4 regions of the Pseudarthrobacter sp. MDT1-56 genome follow, and region 3 is predicted to be linked to each of the others. Evidence: riboswitches for the same ligand, from Rfam matches in the RefSeq annotation. Region 3 holds a riboswitch; each other region holds the start of a gene.
The links. A riboswitch is a leader RNA that binds a small molecule or an ion and turns the genes downstream of it on or off. The one in region 3 is predicted to bind thiamine pyrophosphate.
Positions count from the first base shown of each region.

Region 1: it holds a riboswitch for thiamine pyrophosphate, as region 3 does, so the genes downstream of both, AC50YC_RS06605 (FAD-dependent oxidoreductase) here and thiC (phosphomethylpyrimidine synthase ThiC) in region 3, are expected to answer to the same signal.
Region 2: it holds a riboswitch for thiamine pyrophosphate, as region 3 does, so the genes downstream of both, AC50YC_RS15800 (bifunctional hydroxymethylpyrimidine kinase/phosphomethylpyrimidine kinase) here and thiC (phosphomethylpyrimidine synthase ThiC) in region 3, are expected to answer to the same signal.
Region 4: it holds a riboswitch for thiamine pyrophosphate, as region 3 does, so the genes downstream of both, AC50YC_RS16690 (ECF transporter S component) here and thiC (phosphomethylpyrimidine synthase ThiC) in region 3, are expected to answer to the same signal.

Region 1 is NZ_JBWZCK010000003.1:361,151-364,341, forward strand. Features, by position in the region: gene thiS (sulfur carrier protein ThiS) at 1-222, opposite strand, end outside; gene AC50YC_RS06605 (FAD-dependent oxidoreductase) at 219-1,577, opposite strand; TPP riboswitch at 1,619-1,753, opposite strand; gene thiE (thiamine phosphate synthase) at 1,780-2,487, shown strand; gene AC50YC_RS06615 (ferritin-like fold-containing protein) at 2,522-3,191, opposite strand, start outside.
Region 2 is NZ_JBWZCK010000011.1:114,257-117,447, forward strand. Features, by position in the region: gene AC50YC_RS15800 (bifunctional hydroxymethylpyrimidine kinase/phosphomethylpyrimidine kinase) at 1-1,540, opposite strand, end outside; TPP riboswitch at 1,523-1,620, opposite strand; gene AC50YC_RS15805 (Rne/Rng family ribonuclease) at 1,726-3,191, opposite strand, start outside.
Region 3 is NZ_JBWZCK010000024.1:3,806-6,996, forward strand. Features, by position in the region: gene thiC (phosphomethylpyrimidine synthase ThiC) at 27-1,757, opposite strand; TPP riboswitch at 1,755-1,862, opposite strand; gene AC50YC_RS19475 (SRPBCC family protein) at 2,181-2,483, shown strand; partial or broken gene AC50YC_RS19480 (IS3 family transposase) at 2,731-3,191, shown strand, end outside; AL1L pseudoknot at 3,009-3,122, shown strand.
Region 4 is NZ_JBWZCK010000012.1:108,688-111,878, reverse strand. Features, by position in the region: gene AC50YC_RS16700 (DUF4386 family protein) at 124-891, shown strand; gene AC50YC_RS16695 (heme-degrading domain-containing protein) at 883-1,428, opposite strand; TPP riboswitch at 1,622-1,765, shown strand; gene AC50YC_RS16690 (ECF transporter S component) at 1,832-2,515, shown strand; gene AC50YC_RS16685 (ABC transporter ATP-binding protein) at 2,532-3,191, shown strand, end outside.

The DNA.
Region 1 (3,191 bases), on a different contig from region 3:
CGCCGTGACCAGCTCGATGTCGTCGCCGTCGGCGAGCGCGGTGCCGTGCCATTGGCTGCGCGGAACCACCTCCGCGTTGCGGGCCACGGCGACCCCAAGTTTCCCGCCGTCCGCAGACTGGCCGTTCGGGGCCAGCGGCCGGCCGGTGATCTGGCTGACGAGGGTGCTGACCGAGGCGCCGTCGGCGAGCGAGTGCTCTGTTCCGTTCAGTCGGATGTTCATACCGTTTCCTTGCTGTGCTCAGGGGTGGTGTCCCGGTTGGTGGTATTCCGGGGGGCTGTTTCCTGCGTGCCGGTGACCTGCGGTCCGGTGGCGAATCTGTCCGGCCGGAAGTGCGCCCAGCGGGGGTCCGCGACGCCGTCCAGCAGTTGCCGGCAGATCTCCGCGGCAGCGGGGGTAAGCAGGATGCCGTGCCGGAAGAACCCGGTGGCGATGATGAGTCCCGCCACGTCCCCGTGCTGCGGATCAGCGACCCGGCCCAGCAGCGGCGCGTTGTCCGGAGTCCCGGGCCGGGCCCGCGCCGTGGCCTCGAGCAGTTCCAGTTCGGCGACGGCGGGGACCAGCTGCTGCGCGTCGCGCAGCAGCTGGTAGACGCCGCCCGCGGACACGGCGCCGCCGGCCTGGTTGCCGCCGGAAGGGTTGCCGCGGTCCGTGGCTTTCGTCTGGTCGTCGGCTCCGAGGTCATCTTCCCGCTGGGTGGCTCCGATCACCACCGTGCCGTCCTGCCGGGGAACGAGGTAAACCGGCACGCCACGGACCAGTCCCCGCACCGTCGCGGTCAGCAGCGGCCGCAGTTTCTCCGGCACCCGGAGCCGGAGGATGTCGCCGTGGACCGGCCGCAGCGGCAACCGGAGTCCGGCAGGCAGGCCCCTGAGCGCGGCGGCGCCCAGGCCGTTGGCCACAATGGTTTCTTTGGCCCGGACGGTGCCGCCGCCGACGAGGCTGGAGCCCGTCACCCGTCCGTCCGCCCAGAGCAGCCCGGCAGCGCGCCGGCTGATGATCCGGCAGCGGCTGTCGGCGGCCAGGAGTCCGCCGATCCGGGCGATCAGACGGCGCGGGTCCACTTGGTGGTCGGCGGGAATGTCGAAAGCGCAGGAGATGCCCGGGCTCAGCAGCGGCTCACGTAGCCGTGCCTCCCGGACGGTCAGCGGCTCCACGGCAAGGCCGTGCCCCTGCTGGACGGCGCGCAGGTCCGCGAGCGCCCGGCGGTCGGCGGCATCGGCACCCACGGCGAGAGTCGGCGTCGTGAGGTAACCCGTGCCGTCGTCTGTCCCGGCCCGCCCGGCTCCACGGTCTGCTCCGCCGTCCAGCCCGCCATCCAGTCCGGCGGCGAAAGCCGGCCAAAGGCGGGAGGATTCCAGCATGAGCTCGAGGAGAGCTTCCTCCTGGTAGTGCAGTTCACTCACCGGGGCGAGCATGCCGGCAGCCGCCCAGCTGGCGCCGCTTCCGGGGGCATCGTCGATCAGGGCGACCGAACGGCCCGAGAGCCGCGCTGCCCAGGCGATCCCGTGGCCGACGACTCCGCCGCCGATCACGGCAACGTCGTAACATTCCGGGGTTTCGGCGTCATCGGCCATCGCTGCTTCAGGTCCCGCGGGCGTGCCGCGGACGGATGTGTGGCCCAAGAAGGATTCCTTCCCTACGCCGGTACTAACCGGATCAGGTCAAGCGGTCGGCTCTGACGCCCTCTCAGCCCGTGCGCGCCGGACGCCTGTGGCGTGATCGGCTGCGGCGGGCTCCCGCGGTATTCGCCCAGTTTAGAGGAACTAGGCTGAACGCATGAGCCAGGATGCCGCCCACGCCACTGCCCGCCTTTACCTCTGCACCGGGGCCCGCCAGGACCGGGGCGACTTCGCGGCCTTCGTGGACGCGGCCTTTGCCGGCGGCGTTGACATCATCCAACTTCGCGACAAGTCCCTGGAGGCAGCCGAGGAGCTGGAACTCCTGGAGGTTTTGCACCAGGCGGCCCGCCGTCACGACCGGCTCTGGGCCGTCAACGACCGGGCGGACCTGGCCTCGCTCTCCGGGGCGCCGGTGTTCCACATCGGGCAGAAGGACATCCCCCTCGGGGCTGCCCGGGACTTCCTGGGCGAGGACACCGCGATCGGGCTCTCTACCCACAGCCCGGACCAGGTGGACTCAGCCATCGCCGCCTCCACCGGCCGCACTGGCCTGGACTACTTCTGTGTCGGGCCGGTGTGGGCCACCCCCACCAAGCCGGGGCGCGCCGCCGTCGGGCTTGATCTGGTGCGCTACGCGGCTGACGCGACCCGCCGGGCATCGGCCCTGGCCGAGGGCCAGGCCCGGGGCGAAGTCGCGGGCGAGGTGCCGTGGTTCGCGATCGGCGGCATTGACCTTGGAAATGTGGAGCAGGTGGTGGAGGCGGGCGCGCGGAGAATCGTGGTGGTCCGCGCCATCACCGAAGCCGACGATCCCGCGGACGCCGCCCGGGCCCTGCTCGCGGCACTCGACGCCGCGGGGAACTGAACGCGGGGAACTGGGTCCGGTCCGGTCCGTCCGCTCAGCCGGCCAGGCCGAGCTCGGTCATCCGGCGTGAGTGGTTCGCCGCCAGTTCCGCCATCAGCTCGCGGACCAGTTCCTTGGACCGGTCCTCGTCCGCGCCGATCAGGCCCCCGATGAAGGCGTGCTCAAAACTCACCCGCTGCGCCTGGGTCAGTGCTTCCCCGAGCAGGCGCCTCGCCCACAACGCCAGCCGCGAAGCCAGCCGCGGGTCGTCGGCAAGGGCGGTCTTGATCCGCTCCCGCAGCACCGCCGTCGCGCCCCCATCGGACTGGATCTGCTCCACCAGGGTCCGGGTTCCGGCGTCGACGTAGCGGGAAATGGCACGGTAGAAATCCGCGGAGACGGTGTCGATGACGTACGCCTTCATCAGGGATTCGTACCAGTCCGCCGGCCGGGTGCGTTCGTGGAAGTGGTCCACGGACGGCTGGAACGGCAGCATGGCGGCCTCCGCATCCAGGCCCATGGCGTCGAGTTTGGCGCTCACCAGCTCATAGTGCTGGAACTCGATCACGGCGAGCCGGCCCAGCACCGCACGGTCGTGCAGGGTGGGTGAATACCGCGCATCGGAGGAGAGCCGCTCGAAGGCGGAAAGCTCGCCGTAAGCCATCACGCCGAGCAGATCCATCAGGAAGCTGTTGTAATGGGCAGGATCAGCCGGGGATGTGCTC
Region 2 (3,191 bases), on a different contig from region 3:
CCAGTCCCGCCGCGTCGGCGTAGGCGACCGCCTGCCGGGTGGCGGCGGCGAACTCCTCATCCGCGTAGGTGCGCAGCCACGCCGCATAGGGGTGCGCGTCCGGGGCGCCGGTGGCGAGGAACTGTGCGTGCAGGGTCTCCCCTACCTCGGCGTAGAGCCAGAAGCACGGCAGTACAGCGGCCACCAGGACCCCGTAGCTGCCGGAGACCGAGGCCGCCAGCAGATGGTCCACATAGGTCTTCGTGACCGGCCCCGGCGTCACCCCGGCCGAGCGGGTGCCCAGCCAGGTGCGGTGCAGCTCGGACTCGACTTCGAGGCAGTTCTGTGCGGAACGGGCCCAGAAGAGCTGCTCGGCCTCCGTGGGCGCGATCGCCGCGGCGCGGGCCAGGACGCGGGAGTAGCCGTTCAGGTACAGGGCGTCCTGGGCGAGGTAGTAGGCAAACTCCTTCTCCGGCAGCGACCCGTCGGCCAGGGCCTTGATGAAGTCCAGTCCGTAGATCGCCGCCAGGTCCCCGGTGGCCGCTTCCCGGAGCGCGGCGGCGAAGGTACCCGCGGCCAGGACGCGCCCGGTCCTGCCATGGTCCTGGGTGTGCTGCTGGACGTGGTGGAAATGATGGACCGGGCCGTTGCCGGTTCCGACGTCGAGGTCCGCCGAGCTGCGCAGGGCCTCCTGCAGCCAGGGCTTGACCTGGCGGAGCGCGGCCTCCCAGTCCCCCGGCCCGGCTTGTCCCATGATTCTGGCCTGCACGGTCGCCATCGCCGAGGACAACGAGCATCCGGTGCCGTGGCTGTTGCGGGTAGGCACCCGCTCCCCCGGCACCACAACGACGTCCTGGACCAGCAGTCCTCCGGTGTTCACCAGCGCATCCGGACAGCCGAAGACGACGTCCGGATGGCCCTCGTTGCCCGGATCGCCCTGGCTGTCCCCGGCGCCGCTGCCGCCGTCGAGGTGGCCGCCCTTCACCAGGACCGTCGCTCCGGTCTGGGCCGCAAGCCGTTTGCCCTGCTGCAGGGCCACGGTCCAGTTCCCGGCGACGGGCTCGTGGAGCAGGAGGGCGAGTTCGGCAAGGTTGGGGGTGACCAGGTCCGCGTACGGCAGCAGCTCCTGCAACGCCGTCTCGGCGGACTCCTGGAGCAGCCGGTCGCCGCTCGTCGCCACCATCACCGGGTCCAGGACGACGACGGCGGGCCGGACCTTCTCCAGCCAGCTGCGGACGGCGTCGATCACGGCCGCATCCCCCAGCATCCCGATTTTAACGGCGTCGATGCCGATGTCCTGGCTGACGGCGTCCAGCTGTGCCGTGAGGAACGCTGCCGGCGGGACATGGACGGCGCTGACGCCTCGGGTGTTCTGCGCGGTCAGGGCGGTGATGGCCGCCATGCCGTAGCCGCCGTGCGCGGCGATGCTTTTCAGGTCGGCCTGGATCCCGGCGCCGCCGGAGGGGTCGGAACCGGCGATCGCGAGCACCCGCGGGATCCGGGGCGCCGAAGGGGCAGGGACACACGGAAGAAACGTGGAGGTGGTGGTCAAGAGAGACATCCCTTCGCCGGTGCTAACCGGACAGGTTCAACGGGTCTGGATCTCAGCCGGCTCGATGCGCGGCACCCCGTGTCAGGGATCCAGCCTAGCCGCATCCCTTAACGAAGTCGCGGGTGCGGCCCGGACCTGGTCGTATTGCTACGCCGTCCGGACCGCACCCGCGGCCCTGCTGAACTGTTCCGGTGCTAGAGCTCCGAGGCCGGAACCCCGACTCCGAGGATGATCGGTTCGCTCGCGGCAGGCTTGGCCGCCGGCGTGGTGGCCGCCGGGACCTTGGCCTCATGCACCGAAACGGCGGCGGACTGCCGGGTTTCCTGGCGCTGTTCCACCGAGGTCTCGTTGGCTGCGCCCTGGGCGCGGCTGGCGCTCCGGTTGCGGCGTCCGCGGCGTGCCCGGGAGGTGCCGGCCTCGGCTTCCGCTTCGGTCTGGGAACCAGGCGCCTGGGCGCGTCCCGGTCCGGTTCCGCCCGTGCGCGCCGGAGCGGCCGTTGCGGTCCGGGCTGCCGGAGCCTTCGTTGCCGGCGCATTCCCGGTCGGGGCGGCCGGTTCCTGCGCGGCCGGAGCCGTGGCTGCCGGTGCTGCCTCGACTTCACCCAGGTGGGCGAAGGCCTCGGTCAGGAGGTCCAGGGTGAGCGCGGGCGCGCTGGTCTCGTCGGCGTGTTCCACGAACGGCAGGGCGACCTGCTCGCCGCCGAACGTCAGCACGGCGGCGGGACGACCGGCAGCTTCCTCCGTGGCGGCCAGCTCGACGGCTGCCTCGATGGCGGCCTGGCGGGTCCCGGCGTCGGCAGCGGTGGCTGCTTCCCCGTCATGAAGGTGGGCGGCGTGCGCCGCTGCGGCGATGTTCGCCAGCGCGGCGCGGGTGGCCTCGGCCTTGGCGTGGCGCTCGGCCTCGGTGGGCTCGGCGTGGACTGCTGCCGGGGCGGACTGCTCGTCCGTGCCCTGGCTGCCCCTGCCGCGGCGGCGGCCCTTGCGTTCGGTCCGCGCGGCGGCGGGCTGGTGCTCAGTCCGCGGAACGTGGTGCTCGGCCGCCACGACGTTGGCGCGGCGGTGCTCCACCGGCTCGTCGTGGGTGACGATGCCGCGGCCGGCGCAGGTTTCGCACTGTTCGCCGAAGACTTCCAGCAGCCCGGTGCCCATCCGCTTGCGCGTCATCTGCACGAGGCCCAGCGAGGTCACTTCGGCGACCTGGTGCTTGGTCCGGTCCCGGCCCAGGCACTCCACCATGCGGCGCAGCACCAGGTCGCGGTTCGATTCGAGCACCATGTCGATGAAGTCGATCACGATGATGCCGCCGATGTCGCGGAGCCGGAGCTGCCGCACGACTTCCTCGGCTGCTTCGAGGTTGTTCTTGGTGACGGTTTCTTCGAGGTTGCCGCCGCTGCCGGTGAATTTGCCGGTGTTGACGTCCACCACGGTCATGGCTTCGGTGCGGTCGATCACGAGGGAGCCGCCGGAGGGCAGGAAGACCTTGCGGTCCAGGGCCTTGTGGATCTGCTCGTCGATGCGCCACGCGGCGAAGATGTCAGTGTCCTTGGTCCACTTCTCCAGCCGGCCCACGAGGTCCGGGGCCACGTAGGTGACGTAGGCCTCGATGGTGTCCCAGGCTTCCTCGCCGGAGACGATCAGCTTGGAGAAGTCCTCATTGAAGA
Region 3 (3,191 bases):
AGGGCCGGCCAGGGCCGGACCGGCCCCTAGCTGCGGGGTAGGACGGGTTCGGGGAGGTAGACCTTCCCGCCGGATTTGCGGTATTCGTTGGATTTAGCGTTCATTCCGGCGATGGCTTCCTGTTCGGGCATGTCTCCGAACTGGTCGCGGATGTCCTGGGAGAGCCGCATGGAGCAGAACTTGGGTCCGCACATGGAGCAGAAGTGCGCGGTCTTGGCCGGTTCGGCGGGCAGGGTCTCGTCGTGGAAGGACTCGGCCGTGGCCGGGTCCAGGGAGAGGGCAAACTGGTCACGCCAGCGGAACTCGAAGCGTGCCTTGGACAGGGCATCGTCGCGTTCGTGGGCTCCGGGGTGGCCTTTGGCGAGATCCGCCGCGTGGGCGGCGATCTTGTAGGTGATCACGCCGGTCTTGACGTCGTCTTTGTTCGGCAGCCCGAGGTGTTCCTTGGGCGTGACGTAGCAGAGCATCGCGGTGCCGTAGCGGGCGATCTCGGTGGCTCCGATGGCCGAGGTGATGTGGTCATAGCCCGGCGCAATGTCGGTGACCAACGGGCCGAGGGTGTAGAAGGGTGCGCCGTCGCAGAGCTCCTGCTGGCGTTCGACGTTTTCCCGGACGAGGTGGAAGGGGATGTGCCCGGGGCCTTCGACCATGACCTGCACGTCGTATCCCCAGGCGCGCTTGGTCAGTTCGGCGAGGGTGTCTAGTTCGGCGAACTGGGCGGCGTCGTTGGCATCCGCGGTCGCGCCGGGCCGCAGGCCGTCGCCGAGGGAGAAGGCAACGTCGTACTTGGCGAAGATCTCGCACAGTTCATCAAAGTGGGTGTAGAGGAAGTTCTCCCGGTGGTGGGCCAGGCACCAGCCGGCCATGATGGAGCCGCCGCGGGACACTATGCCGGTGATCCGGTTTGCGGTCAGCGGCACGTAGCGCAGCAGCACGCCGGCATGGACGGTCATGTAATCGACGCCCTGCTCGCACTGCTCGATCACGGTGTCCCGGTAGATCTCCCAGGTCAGGTCATTGGCCTCGCCGTTAACCTTCTCCAGCGCCTGGTAGATCGGCACTGTCCCGATCGGGACAGGAGAGTTGCGGATGATCCATTCACGCGTGGTGTGAATGTCATGCCCGGTGGAGAGGTCCATCACGGTGTCGGCGCCCCACTGGGCCGCCCACTGCAGTTTGTCGACTTCCTCGGCGATTGAGCTTGTGACAGCCGAGTTGCCGATGTTCGCATTGATCTTCACCAGGAAGGACTTGCCGATGATCATGGGCTCGGATTCGGGGTGGTTGATGTTGTTGGGGATGATGGCCCGGCCCGCTGCGACTTCACTGCGGACAAGTTCAACGTCGCAGTTTTCCCGCAGTGCCACGAACCGCATCTCGGGTGTGATGATGCCTTGGCGGGCGTAGTGCATCTGGGTCACGGTCTTGTCGTCGAGGGCGCGGCGGGGCACCGGTTGCGCGCCTTTCCATTCAGCAGAAGCGGCTCCCCGGCGCACGGCTGACTTACCGTCGTCGAGCAGGTTCCGTTCCCGGCCGCCGTAGGGCTCGGTGTCGCTCCGGGATTCTATCCATCCGGACCGGAACGGTTCCAGACCGATCACAGGATCGCTTCCGGGACCGGCCGTCCGGTACGCCGTGAACGGTGGATTCTTCACCCCGTTCGGAGAGTCCTCCAAGGCGATCTCCGTGACAGGGACGCTAATGCCGTGTTCCGGGTCGCGGGCGTACGCGAGCGAATGCGAATTCATGGAGCTCATCAGTGGTTTCCTACTTCCTTCGCCGGCATGACCCGGACAGGTTCAACGGTCGCAGACTGCCTCAGCCCGATCTCAGCCCCTGCAGGGGCACCCGTGTGGATGTGATCGAGCCTACAGAAGCATCACTCCCGGTGGAAATCCGCTGGAGGAGCGACGGTCCCGCCGCAGAGGGTCGAAGAGGGGCTTTCGGCACTGGGGTTCTCGGCGGTGCGGTCGAAGCATTGGGGTTGAACATAGGAGATTTCCATGGAGACCAAGGTGCTAACCGAGATGCACATCGACGCTCCGGTGGAGACCGTGTACGCGTTCTTGGTGGACATGGAGAACACCAACCGCATCAATGCCTCCTTAATGGGCGGCACCGTTCAGATGGTGTAGAAGACACCGGACTGGGTCGGCACCACGTACCGGATATTCCGACACTTGATTGGTGGGCTGTACTACGAGTTCAGGGCGCGCAACGTCGAAGCCGTGCCGAACGAGCTCCTCGTGCAGACCACCGAGGGGTGGATCATGAAGCAGCTGATGTCGGGCACCCACGTCCTGCGCATGCAGCCAGAGGGATCCGGGACACACCTCACGATCGAGATCGCGCCGCCGGGCATCGCGCGCATCCCGGTGATCGGTCCCCGTCTGGCAGGCCGGATCAAGAAGACAATGGCGCGCGTGCACAAGCCGATGGACAAAGAGATCAAAGAGTTGCTCGAGAGCCACGCGGCTGGGTAGGCGACGCGTCGCCACGGCGGACACCGACCCACTTCCTCGCGTCAGACGGTCTGCTCACCAGCGTCGAGTTCGTTGATTGCGCGCCCGTCACGCAATTTCCCTCCGCCGGGCGCACACGCCGGACCCGGAGGAGCGTCAGATTCGTGGAAAGCACTCAGCCTGCGCTGTAAGTGGGCGACATAGCCCAATGCCTATGAACTGCCCCGGGTTTAATGGAGGGTGTTGAGTCCTTGAATGGATGAGCACCATGCCAGCACCAAAAAAGTATCCTGACGAGCTTCGCCAGAGGGCGGTCCGGCTTGTAATGGACGCGCAGAAGAACCCCAGTGGCCGGCGAGGAGCCTGCACCAGAATCGGCGCGCAGCTGGGCATCCCTACTGACACTATCCGCGGCTGGGTGCGGACCGTCGAGATCGACCAGGGCGTGCGCCCTGGCACTACAACCGACGACGCTACCCGTCTGGCAGAGCTTGAACGCGAGGTTGTTGAGTTGCGGAGGGCGAATGCGATCTTGAAATCAGCATCAGCTTTCTTTGCGGCGGAGCTCGACCGCCACTCCCGACGATGATCTCCTATATTGACAATCACAAGGAAGAATACGGGGTCGAGCCGATCTGCAAACAGCTGCCGATCGCCCCGTCAACCTACTACGCAGCCAAGGCACGCCCTGAGTCCAAACGATCAATTTCGGACGCCGTGACAACGGAA
Region 4 (3,191 bases), on a different contig from region 3:
TAGCGTTCCTGGCCAGGCGGTTCAGCCAGGGACGCGGGACCCGCCGGGATCCCGGACTGGATCCCGGGCGGGCCGGGACCAACGCCCCTGTCCGGCGGGTCCGGCCCGGTCCTACCTTCGAGCATGGACCAGCCCAAAACCCGACCGCGGGGCCACGCCTCGCCGCCCACCGCCCCTACGACCGACGGCCAGACCTGGCGGCGGCTCTATTTCTGGGCCGGCATCGCCTCGGCGCTCTTCGTGGCGCTGCTGATCCTCGCCCTGGTCCTGGACTTCGCCGCCCCGCCCCCGGTCCACGGGGGCTCCGAGACGCTGGAATTCATTGCGGGGAACAAGGGGGTCTACCTCGCCGAGCAGCTGCTGTGGATTGTGCCGAACATCCTGCCGGTGCTGGTGTTCGTGGCCCTGTTTGCGGCGCTCGCCCCGCTGGATAAGAGCCTGGCCCTGCTGGCCACCGTCATCGGCGGCCTGTCGTGGGCGCTGATCCTCGCCGTCCCGGTCACCAGCCGGGGCTCCCTGGTGCTCGTGTACCTCAGCGACCGTTACACCGCGGCCGGCGATGATGCAGCCCGGCTCCGTTACGCGACCGCCGCCGAGGCCATCGTTGCGGAGAACAACACCCCCGCCGTCGTCGGCGTCCTGTCAGCGCTTGGCATCCTGCTGATCTCCGTCGTCATGCTCAAAGGTGTGCTGCCGCGGACCCTGGGTTGGCTCGGGATCGCCACCGGCGGCCTGGGCGTCGTCGCGGAGGCGCTGCGCGACGCGGTTCCGGAGTTCTACTGGGGTTACGGGGTGCTGTTATGGGTCTGGTTCGTGGCAGTTGGGCTGGCCCTGATCCGGCTGGCCGCGCGGACACCCCGGAGCAGCGGCAGCTCCGGCAGGCTAGTCTGACCGCGCGGAGCGGCCGAGGATTTCCGACAGGGCCTCGACCACCAGCTCATGGTCGGCTTTCTGCGGCAGTCCGGAGACCGTGACGGTGGCGACCATCCCCGTTCCGCGCAGATAAATGGGGAAGGCACCGCCGTGCGCGGCGAACTCCTGCTGGTCGAACCATTCGTTGTCCTCTATCCTTCCTCCGGCGGCCCGGGCCCGGAGACCGACCAGCAGCGACGGGACTTCGTACCGCACGGCTGTGCGCTGTTTGGCCCTGATCCAGCGTTCGTTGTCCGGGGTGGCGCCCTCCAGCGCCGCATGGAAAAGCACCTGCTCGCCTTTGGTGATGTCGATGGCGATCGGGTGGGACCGTTGCCGGCCGAGTTCAACCAGGAGGAGCCCGAGGTCCAGGGCGTCGTCCTTGCTGAAGGACCTGAACTGCAGCTCATCCATTTCCGCCAGGATGCGGCCGATGAGCGCACCCAGGGAACCGTGCGGCTGCGGTTCCGCCGAGTCCGGGTCGTAGTCGGGGGAGGGCACTGGTGAGTTGGTCAAATGATTCAGCTTCCGTTAGTTCACCGCCGTTGATGGCCGGCCGGCCGCGGCGTCCGGCGTTCCCGTGCTTTGCCGACTCTACCAAGCGGGCCGTTCCGGGTCACCGGCGCGGGCACCGGCGGATTGTGACGGCCGGCCCCGGAAAACAACGCTCCACGGGTGTAAACTGGGCCACGCCCACAAGGGCGATATTTAGATACGACAGGGGAGCGCCGCCGTCGGGCATCACCGGAGGAATCCGGGGAAACCACAGGTGGGCGCTGAGAGTGCGGACAGCCGCAGACCCTCGAACCTGATCCGGTTAGTACCGGCGCAAGGGAGTCGAGTTCTCAGAGTGCGCGGGGTGGCGGAGGAAGCTGCGGGCCCCGGGTCACTCTCCCCTCCTGTTCCTCAGGAGGACGATATGACTGACACATCAGCCGAGCACACACCTGCCAAGCAAGAACCTGCCAACCACGAACCCGCCAGGCATCAACCTGCCACCACGCCCGCCCGACGCAGCCATAACTGGCGTGTAGTGGACATTGTGGTGGCCGCGTTGATCGCGGTGGCCGGCGGCGTGATCTTCTGGGCCTGGTCCCAGGGCGCCAACATCATTTCCGCCCCCGTCAACGCGTTCTACCCGCCGCTCACCGGGCTTTACGCCGGCGGCTGGATGATCCCCGCGGTGCTGGGCATGCTCATCATCCGCAAGCCGGGCGCAGCGCTGTTCTGCGAAGCCGTGGCCGCCACCGGCGAGCTGATCATGGGCTCGCAGTACGGCACCACGGTGCTCATCTCCGGCCTGCTGCAGGGTCTTGGCGCCGAACTGGTCTTCGCCGCCTTCATGTACAGGAAGTTCAACCTTCCGGTGTCCCTGCTCGCCGGTGCCGGGGCGGGCCTGTTCTGCGGTCTGAATGATTCATTCCTGCCCTGGGGCTGGAACATCGCCTACGCCGGCGGCGACAAGCTCGCGTACATCATTTTCACTGCCATCTCCGGCGCCGTGATCGCCGGCGGGCTGTCCTGGCTCGCCACCCGCGGCCTGGCCCGGACCGGCGTGCTGAGTTCCTTCGCCTCCCGCAAGGCCGCCACGGAGCCCGTCTGACGTCCGCACACTGACCATGACATCCTCAGATACAGTACGCCCGGCCACAATCGCCGCCCGCGGCTGGGGCTGGCGGCACGCCGGCCGGTCCCGGCCCGCCGTCAGCGGCCTGGACCTGGACATCCGGCCCGGGGAGCGCGTGCTGCTGCTGGGACCCTCGGGTGCCGGCAAATCCACGCTGCTCCACGCCCTGGCCGGGGTGCTCGGCGACAGCTCCGCGGGCGGCGCTGAGCACGCGCCTGGCCCCGCGGCGGACCCCGAGGACGCGGACGAGACCGGCAGCCTGCTCATCGACGGCGCCCCGCCGCGGTCCCGGCGGGGCCGGGCCGGGCTGATGCAGCAGGACCCGGAGACCCAGGTGGTGCTCTCTCGCCTCGGCGACGACGTCGCCTTCGGCGCGGAAAACCTCTCCGTGCCCCCGGGGGATATCTGGTCACGGGTAGCGGAAGCGCTCGACGACGTCGGGCTGGGCCGGCTGCCGCTGGACCACCCGACGTCCGCGCTCTCCGGCGGGCAGAAGCAGCGCCTGGCGCTCGCCGGCATCCTGGCGATGCGCCCCGGGCTGATCCTGCTCGACGAACCCACCGCCAATCTGGATCCGGCCGGCGTCCTGGAAGTCCGCGACGCCGTCGGCCGCTGCCTGGAGAAGACCGGAGCCACCCTGGTGGTGGTGGAG